Regions from separate parts of the Rhodococcus sp. PD04 genome, predicted to be linked through region 2. Evidence: riboswitches for the same ligand, from Rfam matches in the RefSeq annotation. Region 2 holds a riboswitch; the other holds the start of a gene.
What was found. A riboswitch is a leader RNA that binds a small molecule or an ion and turns the genes downstream of it on or off. The one in region 2 is predicted to bind cobalamin.

Region 1 (5,674 bases), on a different replicon from region 2:
GAGCGACGGGATTCGGACGACTACGACTTCTGGGCGATGGCACCCTTCCTGATCCGTGAGGCGGCGGATCCGGCTGTGGCCCGCGCACGGACGAACGAGCGGGTCGTCGCCCGGATCGCGGCACTGATCGGGGATGACTCGGCGGCGCTGGTGCGCCCGCAGATGGTCGTCACCCTCCTGCTGGGGCTGGCGGGCAGCCTGAGGACGTTCGAGTTGCTGCCGCCCGACGAGATGCCCAGCGAGACGTTGATCGAGACCTACGGCCGGCTCGTCCAGTCGGTCGTCGACGATCCCGCACTCTGACCGTCGACCGATCGTTTCGTCCATACCGCACCCGAAGGCATCACGGAGGTGCCTGCAGCGCCGACGATGAGCAGGCATTTCATGTCGATGCTCGCCGGATCGAGTTTCTCGAGTGTCGTGACCTCGAGCGACTCGCCCGGCCGTCCCACGTCGCGTCCGATCACGACGACGGTGTCGGCCGGACGATGCTTCAACAGTACCGTTCTCGCGTCCGCAACCTGCGTCGTCCGAGACCGGGACGCCGGGTTGTAGATACCCAGGACGAGATCGGCCTCGGACACCGCGGCCAACCGCTTCTCGATCACGTCCCACGGCTTGAGTCGATCCGACAGGCTCATCACCGCGAAGTCGCCGCCGATCGGGGCGCCGGCACGCGCCGCCACGGCCTGCACCGCGGAGACACCCGGCAGGACGCGGATCGGCACCGATGCGTACGCACCGTCCTGCGCGGCCTCGAAGACCGCCGACGCCATCCCGAACACCCCGGCGTCACCACCGGAGACCACCGCGACCTTCTCGCCCGACAGCGCAAGGTCGAGAGCGAATCGCGCACGGTCGACCTCGACGGTGTTGCCGCTGGAATGACGGTGCAGGCCGGGACGCACCGGGACGCGATCGACATACGGTCCGTATCCGACGACGTGATCGACCTGTGCGAGTGCGTCGGCGGCCTCGGGGGTCAACCATTTCTCGTCCGCCGGGCCCAACCCGACGACGAGCAATTCGTTCGCGTCCGGGTGTGTCGCCTCGGCCGAGACGGACGGCCGTGATCGGTCGGCGACCGTCCGATTCCTCGGCGAGCGGTCACCAGCGGTGAGGATCACCGAGAAGTACGGCACCGCGTCGGCATCGACCTCGGCGACCGGGAGGATGCGTTGCCGATCCATCGACGCGCGTTCGACGTAGACGGCGTCGTCGAGGCGACCGGACTGGGCGAGAGCTTCCCGGACGGCGGGAAACGTCCTGCCCAGCTTCATGATCGCCGCACCATCGGTGTCGGCGAGTCGCCGTGCGAGCTCCGGGGCGGGCAGTGTGCCGGGCAGGATGGTGAGGACGTCGGTGCGCCGCACCATCGGTTCGGCGGCTGCAGCAGAGGCGGCGGACACCGAGGTCACCCCTGGCACCACTTCCGTCGGGTATCGCGGAGCGAGGCGGTCGTGCAGGTACATGTACGAGCCGTAGAACAGAGGGTCGCCCTCGCAGAGCACGACGACAGTGCGTCCCGCGTCGAGGTGGACGGCCAACCGGGCGGCGGACTCGTCGTAGAAATCGGCGATCGCACCGTCGTAGCCGCCCGGGTGATCGGTGGTGCCCGTCGTCACCGGGTACACCAGCAGTTCCTCGATCACGCCGTCAGGGATCAGATCGGCGGCGATCGATCGGGCGATGGAGCGGCCGTGCGTACCGGAGTAGTACGCGAGGACGTCCGCCTCGGCGATCAGCCGCGCAGCCTTGCGTGTGATGAGTTCGGGATCGCCGGGGCCGAGACCCACGCCGTAGAACCTGCCGGACACCATCTCGCTCATTCCTTCTCCTGCGCAAGTGCATTGATCGCGGACGACGCCATCGCCGACCCGCCGCGGCGTCCCCGGACCACCAGATGGGGGATCTGCAGCCGATGGTCGAGCAGCGCCTCCTTCGACTCCGCGGCGCCGATGAAGCCGACGGGAACACCGACGATCGCCGCCGGTCGCGGGGCGCCGTCGTCGAGCATCTCGAGCAGGTGGAACAGGGCGGTCGGGGCATTGCCGATCGCAACGACAGCCCCCTCGAGGCGGTCGGCCCACAGCGACACCGCCGCCGCGGAGCGGGTCGTGCCCCAACGTTCGGCGAGTTCGGGGACACGTGGGTCGGCGAGCAGACACATCACGTCGTTGTCGGCGGGCAGGCGCGTGCGGGTGACCCCCGAGGCCACCATGTTCGCGTCCGTGAGGATCGGCGCACCAGCGTTCAACGCTTCGCGTGCGGCCGGAACAAGATCGGAGTGGATGACGAGATCCCGTGCCAGATCGGTCTGTCCGCTCGCATGGATCATCCGGACCGCGACCTTCTCAGCATTCACAGGGATTGCCGACAGATCGGATTCGGCACGGATCGTCGCGAACGACCGGACGTAGATCTCGGCGCCGTCAGTGACGTAGTCGTACCGGTGCGGGGGAGGTCGAAGACTCACGGGGTGCTCCTGGCGAAAACGAGACGGTGAGACGAGTGCGGTGCGCCGCAGGCGCGTTCGCATCCGACGACATGAATTCGGGAATCGATGGTATTTCCGGCGACGATCCGGCGAGCCAGTGCTCGGGTGTCACCTTCGGCGAGGCTACACCCGGGTGCTCCCGTGCACGCCGTCACCCGCTGCCACGCCGAATCCGGGGCCGTCTCGAGGCCGGTTCCGCGCAGCGCAACGAGATTCGATCCGGACGGAAATATCAAGCCGCGCCACGGCGTGACGACCACGTCGCGATCGGGCAGCACAGCGACCGTGGCGGGGGTGAGAATTCCCAGCGGGACCAGCACCGATACCGCGTCACCGAGCACGCCGTACGGCATCGTGGGGGCCGGTGGGCGCGGTACGGGAACGGTACCGCCGAGTTCCGCTCCCGCACGCGGAAGTTGACGCACGTGCCAGACCGACCCGCGGATCCCGACGAAGCGGCGGGCGAGTCGCAGGAGCATCCCCGGCGTCTCCGCGAGCGGTACCGTCGGCCCGTCGAGTCCACCCACGATGATTCGCGCGGTCCCGTCGCCGAGTGCGACGGCGGTCAGATCGCACCTCAGCGATGCGATGTCGCCGCGACCGTCGTCGATGCCGAACAGGAACCGGCCCGGCAGCTCTGCGAGGGCGGGATCGGCGCACAGTGCGGCATCGAATTCGCGAACGAGAGGCCGGACGTCGGCGAGTCCACCCGCGAGCCCCGACAGCGGTGACGCGACGATGTTCCGCACCCGTTCGTGGCTCGCCGACGGAAGCAGGCCGGCCGCGGCGACGGCGTCGGCCAGCCCCGCGGGGACGGCCCCGCACTCGTCGAGTTCGATACCTCTGAGCTGCAGATTTCCTCGAGACGTCAGGTGTACGTCGCCGTCGGCGTAGGCGATCGACGCGGTCGACAGCGCTCGGAGTGCACCGTCGGGTATCTGCCCTCCGGGCACACGCAGGCGCACCAGCGCACCGTCCGCCGCGACATGCGGGCGAAGAATTCCGGGGCACCGATCGGGAGGGAGAGGAGGTGGCAGAGCATCCACGGACGCACATGGTTGCACACCTTTCCGGCCGGGTGCGCTACTCTCGGCTTGCCGTGGTGCTCGGGAAGCCGGTGGGAAACCGGCGCGGCCCTCGCCACTGTGAGCGGATAGTTGCTCGCCCTCGTCCGTACCGGTCCGCCGGTGCGGAGGCCACTGGATCTCGGTCCGGGAAGGTCGGTGGAGCAGCGATGACCCGTCAGCCAGGAGACCGGCCACGGCACGTGAGGTCCACGAGGGTTTTGGAGACTGAACATGGCTGTACGCCTGTGTTTTCGGGTTGCGTCGTGACGCGCCTGACTTTGTTGTCGACGTCCGACACCGACCTGTTGTCGGCGCGGTCGAGCGGCGCCGACTGGGTGCTCGGCAACCCATCGCGCCTCGACGTGTCCACCGAACTACCTGCCCTGCTCAGCGGATCAGCCCTGGTCGTCGTGCGGATCCTGGGTTCCGCCCGCAGCTGGCGCTCGGGGCTCGACACCGTGCTCGCCGCCGGGGTCCCGGTCGTCGTCCTGGGCGGTGAGCAGACGCCGGACGCCGAGCTCATGGAGTATTCGACGGTGCCGATCGGCGTTGCGGCCGAGGCGCATCGCTATCTCGCGTACGGCGGTCCTGCCAATCTCGGGCAGCTCCATGCTTTTCTGAGCGACACCGTGCTGCTCGGCGGTGACGGTTTCGAACCACCCGCCGAGCTGCCCGAATGGGGTGTGCTCGACCGTCCCGAACCGCCCGACGGCGAGCGGTCGCCGCGCGTCGGCGTGTTGTTCTACCGAGCGCACCACACCAGCGGAAACGTGCAGTTCGCACACGATCTCGCCGACGCGATCGACGCGACCGGCACGGCTCGTGGCGTCGTGATTCACTGCGCGTCACTGCGCGGTGCTCCGGACGGCTTGCTCGCCGAACTCGGCACCCTCGATGCGCTGGTCGTGACGGTGCTGGCGGCCGGCGGCACCCGACCTGCCGCTGTGAGCGCGGGAGGCGAGGACGAGGCGTGGGACGTCGGGGCGCTCGCTGCGCTCGATATCCCGATCCTGCAGGCGCTGTGCCTGACGTGGAGTCGCGACGATTGGGCGGAATCGGACGACGGTGTCTCACCGTTGGATTCGGCCACCCAGATCGCAGTGCCCGAGTTCGACGGGCGCATCATCACGGTGCCGTTCTCGTTCAAGGAACTCGGCGCCGACGGTCTGCCCCGCTACGTCACCGACCCGGAACGATGCCGCCGTGTGGCCGGTATCGCGGTCGCGCACGCGCGGCTTCGGCACGTACCACCGGGGCAGCGCCGGATCGCGATCATGCTGTCCGCGTACCCCACCAAGCACTCCCGCGTCGGCAATGCCGTCGGTCTCGACACGCCGGTGTCGGCGATCCGGTTTCTGCGCGCTCTGCGCGATGCCGGATACGACCTCGGCGACGGCTTCCCGGGCCTGGACGTCGAGGACGACACCGAGGCGGGAAACGCCCTCATCCACGCCCTGATCGATGCCGGCGGACAGGACGAGGAGTGGCTCACCGCCGAACAGCTCGCCGGAAATTCGGTGCGGGTGAGCACCTCCGACTACCTTCGGTGGACCGACGATCTACCTGCCGAGCTCACCGATGCCATGGCCGAGGCGTGGGGACCGGCGCCGGGAAGGCTGTTCGTCGACGGAGACGCCATCGTGCTGGCGACCCTGCAGGCCGGCAACGTGGTGCTGATGATCCAGCCGCCCCGTGGATTCGGCGAGAATCCGGTGGCGATCTACCACGATCCCGACATGGCGCCCTCGCACCACTATCTCGCCGCCTACAAGTGGGTCGAGCACGGTTTCGGTGCCGACGCCGTGGTGCACCTGGGCAAGCACGGATCGATGGAGTGGCTGCCGGGCAAGAACGCGGGTCTGTCCGCGGCGTGTGCAACCGACGCCACGATCGGGAACCTGCCGCTGATCTACCCGTTCCTCGTCAACGACCCGGGCGAAGGGGCACAGGCCAAGCGCCGCGCCCACGCGACGATCGTCGACCACCTCATCCCACCGATGGCGCGTGCCGAATCGTACGGCGACATCGCTCGCCTGGAGCAGCTGCTCGACGAGTACTCGAACATCGCCGCGATGGACCCGGCGAAACTGCCCGCGATCCGCGCGCAGAT
Region 2 (5,674 bases):
GTCCACGCCGGTAAGTGACCGATCTTCGTCGATAACCACGACATCCGGCACGCCTGGTTCCAGGACCCGGACACCCACCGCTGGCATCAGCTGGTGTGGGAGCACGGCGCTTGCCTGAACCAGCCGTTCAGCAAGGACGCCGCCGACTACGCCAAACGCGTCGCCGTGCGCGAGCGTCGCCACCTCGATCCCGCCGCCGCGGTACGGGATCTGTTGCTCGCGTGGAGTCGAGACGACGTCGCGACCCGCCGCGACCGCGCCCTGGCCCGCCGCCTGAGCGCACACCGCCCAGGCGCGAACCTCGAGGGACAGCCGACCGGTTTCGACGACGAACGCGAATCCGCGTCCGTGCCGGGAGTCGCCGAGCTGCTCGACGGACTCGCCGCCGGTCGATCTCACCGGTTGGAGGTGGTCGACGACATCGACGTGTTCGACCGGTACTACGCGGAGCATCCCGACGAGGAGATCTTCGAGGTGTTCGACGAATGAACCCCTGGGCCACCTGGCTGACGACGTATGGCACCGCCCGCTACCAGCTTTCCCGCAAACAGGGATGGCACGCCTTCGTCACCGCCCCGGCCCGCCCGCCGTTCGAGATCCTCTCGCGCCCCGCGATGTCCCGGCTGTCGGAGGAGGACCGCGAGGACTACAACGAATCCCGGATGGTGTGGAACGCGAACCTGCCGACGATCAAGACCAGTCAACTCACCGCTGCCTACGGGATCTGCGATCAGGTGATGGCCTCGGCGTATCGGGACGGCGACAAGCTGCGTGGTTCGGTGGTCATCGACGCCGAGCCCGGTCTCGGCAAGACCACCATCGCCACCCGTTACGCCCGCGACTTCCACCGCCGTGTTCTCCGCCGCGAAGGACCCCTCACCGTGGAGGGGCATCAACGGTGGCCGGTGGCGTTCATCCCGCTCAGCGCCGGGGTCACCCTCAAAGGCCTCAACCAGCAGATCCTGCGGCTTTACGGCCACCCGGCCGTGGACCGTGCCTCCACCTCGAAACTCGGGGCCTTGGCGGTGGACTGCGTCACTTCCTGCGGCACCCGGTTGATCGTGCTCGACGATCTGCACTTCGTCGACTTCCGGCACCGCAACGGCCTGGAGGTGTCCAACCATCTCAAGGGTTTGGCCAACGACATGGCCGCCACCTTCGTCTACGTCGGGGTGAATCTGACCGCCAAACGCTTCTTCGACGAAGGCCTGCTCGGTGAGCACACCGTCTACGCCCAGACCAGCCGCCGCGCCACCCGCTGCCCGGTCGCCCCGTTCAGCATCGACACCGACACCGGGATGCGCGGCTGGCTCGCGCTGCTGCGCACCGCCGAAGACCACCTCATCCTCGCCGACGCCCGCGCCGGGATGCTGTGCGAGCACGCCCGGCTGGTGCACCGCCGCACCCAAGGGCGGATCGCGTCGCTGACGAACCTGCTCGACCGCGTCTCGTATCTCGCGATCGCCACCGGCGTCGAAACCGTCACCGCCGAGCTGATCACCACCGCGACCGTCGACAATGCCAGCGAATCCGCTGCCCGCACGGGCTGAGCCCAGCGCACCTCGACCCGACACCACCCGAGGTCCAGAGACAGTCGTGGCGATGTGGGTGGAGCGGTGGCCGATCACCGTGCACCTGCACCGCGGTGAGTACCTGCCGGGATGGCTGATGCGCGTCGGTGCGCGGTATCGGCTCTCTCCGCTGCAGATTCTGCGGGAGTTGCAGGTGGTGCAGGGTCCGGTCGCCTATCACCGCGTTCTCGACTACCTGAGCGCGAATCAGCGGCGGATCGCCGCTTACCTCGGCGTCCCCATGGGTGAGCTGTCGCTCGCTTTGTGGGGGACACCGATCGATGCCGCCGCGGCCCGCTACCTGGTTCACCACTGCCAGATTCGACCCGATCCCGCGGGGGCGCGGTACTGTCCCCGCTGTCTGGTCGAATCAGATCCGTGGTGGCACGCAGGCTGGGCGAATCCGCTGCTGCCGATCTGCCTGCGCCATCAGGTGTATCTGCGGACGGTGTGTCCCGGGTGCGGGCAAGTTCCGTGGACCGGCACCACATGGATGGGCAATATCGCGGTGCCGTGGCGATGTCCGCAGCGCCGCCCCCGCGACCCCGCCCAGCGACCAGGACGTGTGCAGCCGCTCTGCCGGTACGACCTGCGTGATGTCCCAGCGCTGTCTGCGCCGGAGAAGATGTGCACGGCCCAACAGAATCTGATCGAGTTCGCTGCCCTCGCCGACCGGCAACCGAGCCGCCAGTTGCACTACGGCACCGTCGATATACCCATCATCGAAGCCCTCGACCGGCTGTGCCAGCGACTCGTCGCAGCAGTCGGACTTCACTCAAGCAAGGGAGCAGTCTGATGTTCTGAGGGACGAGATTCGTTCCGTCGACATGCCTGATGCTCCTCGCTTGTCGGAGTTCTGCCGCACACGTGGGGCGGAGTAACGGGAGTCTGGCCGAAACACACGAGAGCACGCGCCCACAGCAATCGGGCTCCTGCCGACCTCACACCGATAGCTGGGCCGAGGCATTCGAACTTTCAAGCGGGGTCTGGCCCTGTCCCTGCATGACACCTCATGTCTCGCCGTCGTGCCTAACCGTGCACAAAGGGCAAAACCGACCATCTGACAGGGTGTGCTAATTTCGGCACGTCATTGCGACGACGCCCGAGGAAGCCGGTGTGATTCCGGCGCGGTCCCGCCACTGTGACCGGAGAACGATCTCCGGGAGCCAGATACTCACGTCGCCGTACCTCCTTGCCCGGGGCGGACTTCCCCGAGAGAGGGCGTAATCGCCATGCGTGTACGCGCAGCCTTCCCGAAGCTCCTGATCGCGCTGACCGCCGCGAGCCTTCTGCTCGCAGGATGTTCGACGGCGGGATCCGATACCGAGAACGCCGCCTCGGACGGGTGTATCACCGACTTCGACCCGTCGGTCGACTATTTCCCCGACAAGTCCGAGATCGTCGACGCCGAGAACTTCTCCATTACCTACGAAAAGAGTTACCAGGTGCTCACCGTGAACGAACCGTTCACGGGCGCAAAACCTGAGTCGTACGTGCTGGTCAAGTGCGGGGCACCCGCCCCGGAGCTGGCGGGCGAGCTGGCCGAAGCCCAACAGATCCAGGTGCCGATCACGAGCCTGTACTCCGGCTCGACCACCCACCTGCCACTGGTGACCGCGCTCGACGAACTCGATGTGCTCACCGGCGTCTCGAACGGCTCGTACGTCTCCGACACCACCGTGATCAAGCGCATCGCCTCCGGTGACATCGCCGAATACGCAGCAGGTGCCTCGATCGACACCGAGGCCGTCGTGCTGGCCGCACCCGAAGTGGTGATGACCGGCGGCACCGACGACCCCGCCTACACGCAGCTGCGCGAGGCCGGGATCGGCGTGGTCGCCAACGCCGAATGGCTCGAGGCGTCCCCGTTGGGCCGAGCCGAGTGGATCAAGGTCGTGGCTGCGCTCACCGGCACGGAAGCTCGGGCCGCCGAGGTCTACGACGGTATCCGCGACCGGTATCTCGACGTCGCGGCGAAGGCCGCCGACGTCGAGACCGTGCCCGTGTTGCTCGGCGGGATGTCGCAGGGCACCTGGTACATGTCCTCCGGCGGCAGTTACATGGGCCGGTTGTTCGGCGATGCCGGTGCGCAGTGGCCGTGGCAGGACGTGACGACCACCGGTTCGCTTCCCCTCGATTTCGAAGCCGTGGTCGCGCAGGCCGCCGACGCTCCGACCTGGCTGGTGGTCAACAGTTGGACCTCCATCGGTGACGCTCTCGCGGACGACGAACGCTACGGATCGCTCGCCGCGGTCGATACCGGCCGGGTCTGGAACGCGAACAAGGCACTCGGACCGAACGGCGGTAACGACTTCTACGAGCGCGGCGTGCTGCGTCCCGACCTGATCCTGGCGGATCTCGTCGCGATCCTGCATCCCGATCTCCTGCCCGACCACGAGTTCACGTTCTATCGGCAACTGCCGGCATGACCGCCGTGCTGAAGACACCCGAGCCCGCGGTCGATAGGCGGCTGGACGCATCACCTCGGGCAGGCCGCGTCACCGTCGTGTTCGTGGCTCTCGCGGTCGCAGTCGCCGTCGCGACGGTACTGTCGGTGACCCTGGGATCGGTGACAGTCCCGCTCGCCGAGACCGTGAGGGTGTTGTCCGGCGGCTCCGCGACAGATACGCGCTGGGACATGGTGATACGCGATCTGCGCCTGCCGCGCACCGTCACCGCCCTTGCGGTCGGCGCAGCTCTCGGGATCGCGGGCCTGCAGATGCAGACGCTGTTCCGCAACGCTCTGGCCGACCCGTTCATTCTCGGTGCGAGCTCCGGTGCCAGTCTCGGTGTCGCTGTCGTGGTGGTCGCCGGGGGTGGCGGCGCCGGCGGGTTCACCGCAGGGCTGGCGGGCCTCGGCCGTGCCGGGGTGGTGATCGCCGCGGCGCTCGGCGCAGCCGCGGTACTTCTGCTGATCGTGGTGTTGGCGCGGTGGGTGAAATCCGCGGTGACGTTGCTGCTGATCGGTGTGATGCTGGGGTCGGCGACCACCGCGGTGGTATCCGTCCTGCTGGTCTATGCGGATCCGCAACGAAGCCAGCAGTTCCTGGTATGGGGGTTGGGCAGCTTCACGGCGACGACCTGGTCGGATCTGAGGCTGCTCGTCCCCGTCGTACTCGGGGGGATCGCCGTTGCCCTGCTGACGGTGCGTGCCTTGAACGCTCTGCTCCTCGGCGAGGGATACGCCCGTTCGATGGGCATCGATATCCGCATCGTCCGGTTGACGACGGTGATCTCCGCTGCCCTGCTGGCCGGTGCCACCACGGCCTTCTGTGGCCCCATCGGCTTCCTCGGCCTCATCGTTCCGCACCTGGCGCGCATGGCGTTCGGCACCTCGGACCACCGCGTACTCCTGCCGGGCGTGGCGCTACTCGGTGGTGCGCTGGCACTGATCTGCGGGATCGTGAGCCAGATGCCGGGCACCGACACCGTCTTCCCCCTCAACGCCGTCACAGCGATCGTGGGGGCACCCGTGGTCATCGCCGTCCTGATCCGCTCGCGCCGCGGAGCACTGGGAGCGGCGCTGTGACCCCCGCCGGCGTGGAACTGCGGGATCTGACCATCGGCTACACCCGTCGTCGCGCCTTCCGCGCGAACACGGTCACCAAGATCGCCGCGAACCTGACCGCCGTTGCTCGACGGGGCGAACTGACCGCGCTGGTCGGACCCAACGGCGCGGGCAAATCGACTTTGCTGCGCACGCTGTGTGGGCTGCAACCGCCTCTGGGCGGACAGGTATTCGTCGACGGTGAGGACCTCGCCACGGTGCGCCCCGCCGATCTCGCGACCCGCATCTCGGTGGTCCTCACCGATCGCATCGACCCGGGTTTGCTGACCGTGCGCGAACTCGTCGCCCTGGGCCGGACGCCGCACCTGCCGGCCAGCGCCCGGGTGTCCCCCGAGGACCGGGCTGCGGTGGACTGGGCCCTCGACGCTGTGGGAGCCACGCCCCTGGCGTCCCGTCAGTTCGGCGAACTGTCCGATGGCCAGCGACAACGGACTCTCGCCGCCCGGGCGCTCGCCCAGGATCCGTCGTTGCTGGTACTCGACGAGCCCACCTCGTTCCTCGACGTTCCGTCACGCGTCGAACTCGTCGATGTACT

Region 1: linked by a shared signal. The riboswitch ahead of cobN (cobaltochelatase subunit CobN) and the one ahead of U9J23_RS26230 (ABC transporter substrate-binding protein) in region 2 are both predicted to bind cobalamin.

Annotation. Positions count from the first base shown of each region.
Region 1 is NZ_CP142143.1:4,180,307-4,185,980, reverse strand. Features, by position in the region: gene U9J23_RS19185 (TetR/AcrR family transcriptional regulator) at 1-303, shown strand, start outside; gene U9J23_RS19180 (precorrin-2 C(20)-methyltransferase) at 258-1,829, opposite strand; gene U9J23_RS19175 (precorrin-8X methylmutase) at 1,826-2,476, opposite strand; gene U9J23_RS19170 (cobalamin biosynthesis protein CobG) at 2,473-3,462, opposite strand; cobalamin riboswitch at 3,581-3,774, shown strand; gene cobN (cobaltochelatase subunit CobN) at 3,828-5,674, shown strand, end outside.
Region 2 is NZ_CP142144.1:426,903-432,576, reverse strand. Features, by position in the region: gene U9J23_RS26250 (helix-turn-helix domain-containing protein) at 1-18, shown strand, start outside; gene U9J23_RS26245 (hypothetical protein) at 94-489, shown strand; gene U9J23_RS26240 (ATP-binding protein) at 486-1,550, shown strand; gene U9J23_RS26235 (TniQ family protein) at 1,603-2,367, shown strand; cobalamin riboswitch at 2,645-2,767, shown strand; gene U9J23_RS26230 (ABC transporter substrate-binding protein) at 2,804-4,000, shown strand; gene U9J23_RS26225 (FecCD family ABC transporter permease) at 3,997-5,100, shown strand; gene U9J23_RS26220 (ABC transporter ATP-binding protein) at 5,097-5,674, shown strand, end outside.